DNA from 2 places in the Mesorhizobium sp. GW821-FHT07A06 genome. Region 1 is predicted to be linked to the other one. Evidence: predicted binding sites of a transcription regulator. Region 1 holds the regulator's gene; the other holds the start of a gene.
What was found. The regulator PhoB, encoded in region 1, activates phosphate uptake and scavenging genes when phosphate is short. The targets are predictions, from matches to a motif close to TGTCATNNANCTGTCAT.
Positions count from the first base shown of each region.

Region 1 (5,032 bases):
GACACCCGCCAGGATGGCGGCCGTGAATCTCTTCATGATATCCTCCCTGCGCCGCGTATGGCGCGACCAAACTGACCCGAAGGCCGGCACAGAGGCTCTATTTTTTCGAGCCTCAAAAAAAATACTGGTCCATCGTCGAAACGCTGTCAACATCGATTCTGATGGATATTGAGGTGTCGCGGACTTTTTTTCGAGCCCCGCAATAAATAAATGACAGCACCATCCGCTTCTGCCAGTATTTGTCCCGGTTGCCGGCAGTGTTCGAGGGGCAGGAAGAACCGCGGCGACCGGGGAGGATGTGGGAAAGTATGTCGGTCGGAATCCGCCACGACGATCTGCGCCGGCGCAACCGCGCCATGGTGATTGCGGCCGTGCGCCGGGCCGGCCAACCGTCGCGCACCGAGATCGCCGCGACCACCGGCCTCAGCCATTCGACCATATCGGCGATCTCTTCCGACCTGATCGGCGAAGGCATCCTGGCCGAGGGCAAGCCGAGCGAGGCCGGTGCGCTCAAACGCGGCCGGCCACAGGTCGGCCTCGGCCTCAACCCGGAGGCCGCGGCCATCATGACCGTGGTGCTGTCGCTGAATTTCCTGTCCGTCGCCGTCATCGACTATGCCGGCCAGGTGATATCGGAGGAACAGCGCCGGCTGGACACGCTGACCATGTCGCGTGAGGCGCTGATCGGTGAATGCGTCGCCATTGTACGGCGCCGCCTCGAGGATCCCGATATCGACGTGCGCAGCGTCGCCCGCATCGCACTGGCGATCCAGGGCATCACCGACACCGAGGCCAGGGCCATGCTGTGGTCGCCGATCACGCCGCAGACCGATATCGCCTTCGCCGACATACTGGAAGCCGAGTTCGGCATCCCGGCCACCATGGAGAACGACTGCAACATGATGGCCGTGGCGCTGCGCTGGCGCGACCCCGAACGCTACCGCGACGACTTCATCGCCATCCTTTTGTCGCACGGCATCGGCATGGGCCTGGTGCTGAAGGGCGAGTTGTTCACCGGCACCCATTCGTCGGGCGGCGAGTTCGGCCACATGATCCATCGGCCAGGCGGCGCGCTCTGCCGATGCGGGCGGCGCGGGTGCGTCGAGGCTTATGCCGGCAACTACGCCATCTGGCGCAATGCCAGGCAGCTTGGCGAGGACACCGAGCCGGTCGCCGATGTCAGCGATGCGCAGATGCGGGCGCTCGCCGCCACGGCACGTGAACGGGCCGGGCCCGAGCGCGAAGCCTATCGCAAGGCCGGGGAAGCACTGGGTTACGGCCTCGGCAGCCTGTTCGCGCTGATCGATCCCGCCCCCGTGGCCATGGTCGGCGTCAGCGCCGCCGCCTTCGACCTGATCGAGCCGGCATTGCGCGAGGCGATCGCCCAGACCGCTGGCGGCCAGCACTCGAAATCGATTTCGTTCGACACCGAACCGAACGAGCTGCCCCTGATCCGCGAGGGCTGTGCCATGCGCGCACTGACCTTCGTCGATCAGGAAATCTTCGCGCCGGGCGTGCAGGCGAGAGGGAGTGCTGGGAAGAATGTGGCTTGAGCGAACGCCTGTGCCGATCCCACAGATCAGCGCTGGAGATTGGCCGAGCCCCCTCGAGGTCGTCATCCCTGGCCGGAGCAGGAGCGAAGCTCCGTCGCGGAGACCCTGGGATGACGAAGCCATAAGCTCTGAGCCAACACCAAATGCGTTCTATCCGGGAGCGGATGCAACCCGTCAACGCTTCCGCGCCAAGGACCTAATCCTCACGGATCGCGTAGCCTGCCCCACGGATGGTGCGGATGACGTCGGGCATGCGGCCATTGTTGACCGCCTTGCGCAGGCGGCCGACATGCACATCCACGGTGCGCTCGTCGATATAGATCGTCTCACCCCAGACATTGTCGAGCAGTTGGCTGCGCGAGAACACGCGGCCGGGATGGCGCATCATGAATTCCAGAAGGCGGAATTCGGTCGGCCCAAGCCGGATCTCGCTCTTCTTGCGGTAGACCCGGTGCGATTCACGGTCGAGCACGATGTCGCCGACCTTGAGCACGCTGGACAGCACTTCCGGCTTGGCGCGGCGCAGCAGCGCCTTGACGCGGGCCATGAATTCCGGCGTCGAGAACGGCTTGACCAGATAGTCGTCAGCACCGGTCGAAAGGCCGCGCACGCGGTCGCTCTCCTCGCCGCGCGCCGTCAGCATGATGATCGGCAGCCGTTCGGTCTCGGGCCGCATGCGCAGGCGCCGACAGAGTTCGATGCCGGACACCGCCGGCACCATCCAGTCGAGCACCAGAAGGTCGGGCACGTTCTCCTGCAGGCGGATTTCAGCCTCGTCGCCGCGCGGCACCACCTCGACCTGGTAGCCTTCGGATTCAAGATTGTAACGGAGCAGCACTCCCAGCGGCTCCTCATCCTCCACCACCATAATGCGTGGCGCGATCATCGATTGGTCACCTCTTGCGTCAAGCCGCCGGCGCCGACATCGCCGTCTCGTCCTGTTTGGGGCGGTTGGCGGGCAGTTGCGTGCCGGTCAGGACATAGTACGCGTTCTCGGCGATGTTGGTCACATGGTCGCCGATGCGTTCGAGATTCTTGGCGCAGAACAACAGATGCGTGCAAGCGGTGATGTTGCGCGGATCTTCCATCATGTAGGTCAGGAGTTCGCGGAACACCGACGTGTATTTGACGTCGATGCGTTCGTCGTCGGCGCGCAGCTTCGCAAGCGCGGCGGCATCGCGCGCCGCATACTCCTCGATCACGCCCTGCACCTGGATCAGCACCAGTTGCGCCATGGCGTCGATGGAATGCGACAGGTCGCGCGGCGTTGCGGCGAGACCGACGGTGCCGACGCGCTTGGCGATGTTCTTGGCAAGGTCGCCAATGCGTTCGAGGTCGCCGGCCATGCGGATCGACCCGACGACATGGCGCAGATCGTCGGCCATCGGCTGGCGCTTGGCGATCAGCGTGATGGCGCGATCGTCGAGTTCGCGCTGGCGTGCATCCATGATGGCGTCGTCGGAGACCACGCGCTGTGCCAGCGCATTGTCGGAATTCAACAGCGCCTTGGTGGCACCGCCGACCATCGAGCCGGCGAGATCGCCCATGTCGCTGATCAGCCTGCTGATCTGTCCGAGATCCTCGTCGAAGGCTGCGACTGTGTGTTCGGCCATGATCCTGGTCCTCGTAATGCGTGCGATCAGCCGAAGCGGCCGGTGATGTAGTCTTGCGTGCGTTTTTCGCGGGGCGACGTGAAGATCTTCTCGGTACGGTCGAATTCGACCAGTTCGCCCAGATACATGAAGGCGGTCTGCTTCGAGACGCGCGCCGCCTGCTGCATGTTGTGGGTGACGATGACGATCGTGTAGTCGGCTTGCAGCTCGTCGATCAGTTCCTCGATCTTGGCGGTCGACAGCGGATCGAGCGCGGAGGCCGGCTCGTCGAGCAGGATGACCTCCGGCTTCACCGCCACCGTGCGGGCGATGCACAGCCGCTGCTGCTGGCCGCCCGACAGGCTGAGGCCGCTGGCATTGAGCTTGTCCTTGACCTCCGTCCACAGGGCTGCGCGCTTCAGCGCCTGCTCGACACGGCCGTCCATCTCGGCCTTGCTGATCTTCTCATAGAGCCTGACGCCGAAGGCGATGTTCTCATAAATCGACATCGGGAACGGCGTCGGCTTCTGGAACACCATGCCGATCTTGGTGCGCAAAAGGTTGAGGTCCTGCGAGCGGTCGAGAACGTTCTGGCCGTCGAGCAGCACCTGGCCCTCGGCGGTCTGCTTGGGGTAGAGCTCGTAGATGCGGTTGAAGACGCGCAGCAGCGTCGACTTTCCGCAGCCGGAAGGGCCGATGAAGGCGGTGACGCTGCGCTCGGGCAGCGACAGCGTGATATCCTTCAGCGCCTTCGACTGGCCGTAGTAGAAGTTGAGGTTCTTGACCTCGATCTTGGCCTTGGCCGCCGCCTCGGCGGCGATCGTCATGTCTGGAGACAACATCTGGCTCATTTGTCCTCTCTGCGTCCTGTCAGGCTGCGCGCAAAGATGCTGAGCGCGAGAACCGTCAATGTGATTATGAGTGCGCCGGTCCAGGCCAGTTGCTGCCATTCCTCGTAGGGGCTGAGAGCGAACTGGAAGATGGTGACTGGCAGGCTGGCCATCGGCGCGTTGAGATTGCTGGACCAGAACTGGTTGTTCAGCGCCGTGAAAAGAAGGGGTGCGGTCTCGCCGGAGATGCGGGCAATGGCCAGCAATATGCCGGTGACGATGCCCGAAAGTGCCGCGCGATAGGCGACCGAACGGATGACCACCCAGCGCGGCGCGCCGATCGCGGTGCCGGCTTCGCGCAACGCGTTCGGCACCAGATTGAGCATGTCCTCGGTGGTGCGCACGACGACCGGGATGACCAGGATGGCCAGCGCGACGGCACCGGCGATCGCCGAGAAATGCCCCATCGGCCGCACCATCAGCTCGTAGACGAACAGACCGATGATGATCGATGGCGCCGACAGAAGAATGTCGTTGATGAAGCGCACCACGGTGGTGAGCTTCGAGAAGCGGCCGTATTCAGCCATGTAGGTGCCGGCCAGCACGCCGATCGGCGTGCCGACGATGATGCCGATGATGGTCATCACGATGCTGCCGTAGATAGCGTTGAGCAGGCCGCCGGCGTCACCGGGCGGCGGGGTCATTTCGGTGAACACCGACAGCGAGACCCCCGACAGGCCCTTGTAGAGCAGTGCGCCGAGGATCAGCGCCAGCCAGGCAAGGCCGATGCCGGCGGCGATGACGCACAGCGTCATCATCACGCCATTCTTGCGCTTGCGGCTTTGGTGAAGCGACGCGGCTGTCGACATCGGTCAGGCTCCCGTGCGGGCATCGATGCGCATCAGCATGTAGCGTGCGATGGCAAGGATCAGGAAGGTGATAACGAACAGGATCAGGCCGAGCGCGACCAGCGAGGAGGTGTAGAGATCGCCGACGGCTTCGGTGAATTCGTTGGCGATGGTCGCCGAGATGGTCGTTGCCGGCGCGAACAGCGACG
Region 1 is NZ_JBWKRC010000005.1:492,610-497,641, reverse strand. Features, by position in the region: gene xylF (D-xylose ABC transporter substrate-binding protein) at 1-36, opposite strand, end outside; gene AC07SZ_RS19590 (ROK family protein) at 309-1,553, shown strand; gene phoB (phosphate regulon transcriptional regulator PhoB) at 1,750-2,439, opposite strand; gene phoU (phosphate signaling complex protein PhoU) at 2,459-3,166, opposite strand; gene pstB (phosphate ABC transporter ATP-binding protein PstB) at 3,193-3,996, opposite strand; gene pstA (phosphate ABC transporter permease PstA) at 3,993-4,844, opposite strand; gene pstC (phosphate ABC transporter permease subunit PstC) at 4,848-5,032, opposite strand, start outside.

Region 2 (5,032 bases), on a different contig from region 1:
GCTGCGTCACCAGGTGTCGGAGCTGCAGGAGCTGGTGACGCAAAACAGCGCCTTGCGGCAGCGTGTGCAGCGGGCGTCCCGCCGCGCCACCGCACTCAACGAAAGATATCTGCGCCGGATCGGCGCCGACCTCCATGACGGACCGGCGCAACTGGTGGCGCTGGCGGCGTTACGCATGGACAGCCCGATATTTTCGGACGACGGCCATTGGACCGAGAGCCGTTCGGCCGAGGTCGCGATGATCCGCAGGACGCTGGAGGATGCCATGCGCGAAATACGCGGTATCTGCACCGGCCTTGTGCTGCCGCAGATAGAGACGGCCGCCGCCAAGGAGATATTGCGGCTGGCCGTCGACGAACATGAGCGCCGGACGGGAACCTCGGTGACGCTTACCATGCCCAAGCATTTGCCCGAACCCGGCGCATCCGAGAAGATCAGCATCTATCGTTTCGTGCAGGAAGGGCTGAACAATGCGTATCGCCACGGGCGGGCCAAGGATCAGACAGTGCGTGCCGGGATGAAGAATGGCCGGCTTTTTGTAGAGGTGTCGGATAGCGGGCCGGGCTTCGATCCGGCGCGGGTCGAGGGGCTGGGGCTGGCCGGCCTGCGGGAGCGGGTCGAAAGCATTGGTGGCCAGTTCCAGACCTTGACCGGAGCACAAGGCACGCGATTGGTAATCAGTCTATCGGTTGAGGAGCAAGCATGATTGGCGTCATTCGAATCGCTATTGTCGACGATCATCCGCTGTTTCGCGAAGGCGTGACGCGCAGCCTGTCGGAGATCGGAGGCTTCGAGATCGTCGGCGAAGGCGCGACGGCGCAGGATGCCGAACGCATCGCCTCGACGGCGCAGCCCGACATATTGCTGCTCGACATCTCCATGCCGGGCGGCGGCTTGGCCGCGGTTGCAAGCATCCTTGCCGACAACCCCGCCCAGAAGATCGTCATGCTGACCGTTTCGGAGGCCAATGCCGATGTCACCAAGGCCCTGAATGCGGGGGTGCACGGCTATATCCTCAAGGGTGTCGGGTCGCGCGCCCTGGCCGACATCCTGCGCAACGTCGCGGCCGGCGAGAGCTATCTTTCACCGACGCTGTCGGCGCGGCTGCTGTCCGATCTGCAGTCCCCGCAGCCTGCCAATGCCGAGGCGGACCGGCTGCGGCAACTGACCGAACGACAGACGGAAATCCTCCGGTTGGTGGCGGAGGGGCTCAGCAACAAGGAGGTTGCCTTGCGCCTGCAGCTGCAGGAGAAGACGGTCAAGCACCACATGACCGGGGTGCTGTCAAAACTCAACGTGCGAAACCGAACCGAGGCGGCCCTCATGATGCGTGAGTTGCGCGACCGAGACAGGAACCGCGCGTAGGCCATCGCGGAACCGCGCGAGAGGCGGACAAAACGAGGTCACCTCCGCCGGGGGCGGCGGAGGTGAGGTGTGAAGCTGATCGTTGCCTGTTGACCGGCCTCACAAGGCCTTGAGACGCCTGACATCGGCGGGCGTGGCCCGACGGTCGATGATCGTGCGGCCGAGCGCGTCGCGCATGCTGAAACGACCGTTCTCGATCTTTTCCGTCATGCCGTTGGGGTGCTCGACCGAGATCTTGCTGCCGTCCACGCTGACCTTGTCGCCGGTCGTGGCGTTGACATGGCTGGTGCCGGTGCTCTGGCTGGCACCCGGTCCTGAGTTGCCGCCACCATCATCACCGCCATCTGTTCCGGAATTGCCGCCGTTTCCATTTCCGTTGCCGCTATTGCCACCGCCGCTGTTGCCGCCATTTCCATTTCCGTTACTGCTGCTGTTGCCGCCGCTGCCGCCGCTTCCATTTCCGTTACCGCTGCTGTTGCCGCCGTTGCCGCCGCCATTGCCGCCCTTGGCGGCCTGTGCGACAGCGGCATTGATCCCGGAGGCGGGGCCTTGCAGCGCGATTCGATAGGGGGCGATGGTCAACAGCAGCGTGGCCGCGGAGACGAGCGCCAGCCGGCAACAACGGGCCGTGATCGATCCGTTCATCCTGATCTCCGTCGATTGAGCCGGCGCGCCCACCCCAACGTTGCAACCAGCAACATCGCCGAAAGATGTATTGACCGGAAGCGACCTCCGACCGTTGCGTTTGTCACCCAGGACCTTTGGAAGCGCAAGACCGGACCAAAGTCCGACGTCATGGATGACAACTGCCTCGCGCGGAGTGGTGGAACAGGTATGATGTCACGAAAATGTGATCAGCCGGCTGTAGGGGTCGACAGGCGACAGAAGCTCCAGCCACTCGAAAGCCAGAGGCCCTCATGACCGAACATCGCTCCCCCGACGCCCGATTCCGCACCAGCCTGCTCGAGGAAAACGAAGGACCGGCCATCAACCCGACCGACAACCGCACCATGGGCGAGATCATCGCCGCGCGGTTCTCGCGCCGGGCGTTCCTCAAGGGATCGCTCGCCGTCTCGGCGATCGCCGCCACCGTCAGCCCGCTGGCCATGATCGCCGCGGACGATGCCCGTGCCGCGGAAGGCTCGGCCTTCAAGTTCGACGAGCTCGAGGCCGGCATCGACGACAAGCATCATGTCGCGCCGGGCTATGACGCCGACGTGCTGTTGCGCTGGGGCGATCCGCTGTTTGCCGATTCGCCGGAATTCGACCCGACAAAGCAGTCGGCTGAGGCGCAGGCCAGGCAGTTCGGCTACAACAACGACTATGTCGGCTATATCCCGATCGACGGCTCGGCCGAGCACGGCCTGCTCGTGGTCAACCACGAATACACCAACCCGCATCTGATGTTCCCCGGCATCGTTTCGATCGTCGAGAAGGACGGGAAGAAGAAGGCCGAAGTCGCCCCGCTCTCGAAGGAGCAGGTCGATGTCGAAATGGCGGCGCATGGCGGCACCATCGTCGAGATCCGCAAGGAAGGCGGCAAATGGCAGGTGGTGCGCGACGGCAAGCTCAATCGCCGCATCACCTCCACCACGGAGATGGCGCTGTCCGGCCCGGTCGCCGGCCATGATCGCGTCAAGACCAATGCCGACGCGTCCGGCACCAAGGTGTTCGGCACCTTCAACAACTGCGCCGGCGGCGTCACGCCGTGGGGCACCTATGTGATGGCCGAGGAAAACATCCATGGCTATTTCTCCGGCGAACTGCCCGAGGGCCACAAGGAAGCCGCCAACTACAAGCGGCTCGGCATTCCCGAAGGCGCCTATGAATGGGGCGCGCATTACGACCGCTTCAACCTGGCCAAGGAACCGAACGAGCCCAATCGTTTCGGCTGGATCGTCGAGGTCGATGTCAACGATCCAACCTCGATCCCGAGGAAGCGCACCGCCATGGGCCGCTTCAAGCATGAGGGCGCTGAATCGATCGTCGCCAAGGACGGCCGCGTCGTCTTCTATCTCGGCGACGACGAGCGCTTCGACTATGTCTACAAATTTGTCACCAAGGGCGCCTTCAACGCCGGCGACCGCGCGGCCAACAAGGACCTGCTCGACGACGGCACGCTGCATGTCGCCAAATTCGCCGAGGACGGCACGGTGGACTGGCTTCCGATCGTCTTTGGTCAAGGCCCGCTGACGGCCGAGAACGGCTTCGCCAGCCAGGCCGACGTGCTGATCGAGACACGCCGTGCCGCCGACCTGCTTGGCGCCACAAAGATGGACCGGCCCGAGGACATCCAGCCCAACGCCGTCAACGGCAAGGTCTATGTGATGCTGACCAACAATTCGAAGCGCAAGGCCGACCAGGTCGATGCGGCCAACCCGCGCGCCGAGAATGCCTTCGGCCACATCATCGAGATCACCGAGACCGACGGCGATTTCACGGCCGCAAAGGGCAAATGGGAAGTGCTGCTGAAGTGCGGCGATCCTTCAGTGGCCGATGTCGGCGCCACCTTCTCGACGGCGACGACGGCCAATGGCTGGTTCGGCATGCCCGACAATTGCGCGGTCGATTCGGCCGGGCGCCTGTGGGTCGCCACCGACGGCCAGGGCCCGAAAGCCACCGGGCGCACCGACGGCCTGTGGGCGGTCGACACGGAAGGTGCCGCGCGGGCGACCTCGAAACTGTTCTTCCGTGTGCCGATCGGCGCCGAAATGTGCGGCCCGCTGTTTGCGCCCGACGACCAGACCGCCTTCGTCGCCGTCCAGCATCCCGGCGATGGCGGCGAGGACTGGGAAGGCTTCGGCCGCCCGTCCTACTACGAGGATCCGTCGACGCGCTGGCCCGACTTCAAGCCCGACATGCCGGTGCGACCTGCGGTCGTCGCCATCACCAGGCAAGGTGGCGGCAAGATCGCGGTCTGATCTCGGCGCCAAGGCCCGAAGCTCAAGCCTCGGGAAAGACTGGCAATTTAGGAATGGCGCCCTAACTCCTCTCCCAGGAGACCGCCGCCATGCCAAAGTCAGTCTATGATCGTGGCCTGCTCAAGCCTGGCGAAATCGCCAGGCTGCAGCGCGTCTTTGACGAAGCCTGCCTGCGGCGCGACGCGCAGCCTGATTCGCCGGAAGCGCGCGAAATCGCCCTGACCCTGCTTGCGCTCCACAATGCCGGCATGGTCGACGAGGAGATGTTGATGGAAGCCGTCGGTTTCCGCCGGCTCGAACCCAAATCGGCGTGATGTCCGCGTTCGCGTCCAGCCCTATGCCGCGCGCTGAACGACGGCGACATTGATCGGGGTCCTCAAGCTGAAGCCGGCCGGCTCGTACAGCCTCGCCGCCCGGCTGCGCGATCAAATCAGCGTGACGCGCCCGAGGGCCGGGAGGAGCCGGCGATCCGCCTGGCGATCGCCTTGCCCAATATGGCGGCATTGGCGAAGCAGCCGCGGATGCTCGGCCGCATGCCGGTGAACCACAGGCCTGGCAGCTTCGGATCGGCTTGCCCGCCGTTAAAGAGCGGGACGCCCTTGCCGTCGAGCACGCCGAGATTGCCGACCATGCGCTCCAACCCGGTGCGGTAGCCGGTCGCGGCAATGACGATATCGGGATCGACCAGGCTGCCATTGGCCAGGACCACGCCGTCGCGGGTGAATTCCCGTATCGCCGGCACGACG
Region 2 is NZ_JBWKRC010000003.1:212,174-217,205, reverse strand. Features, by position in the region: gene AC07SZ_RS11490 (sensor histidine kinase) at 1-706, shown strand, start outside; gene AC07SZ_RS11485 (response regulator) at 703-1,365, shown strand; gene AC07SZ_RS11480 (hypothetical protein) at 1,465-2,010, opposite strand; gene AC07SZ_RS11475 (PhoX family protein) at 2,283-4,286, shown strand; gene AC07SZ_RS11470 (hypothetical protein) at 4,376-4,600, shown strand; gene AC07SZ_RS11465 (flavin-containing monooxygenase) at 4,717-5,032, opposite strand, start outside.
Region 2: AC07SZ_RS11475 (PhoX family protein) is a predicted target of PhoB. The motif match lies at 2,204-2,220, and genes of this name have one in related genera.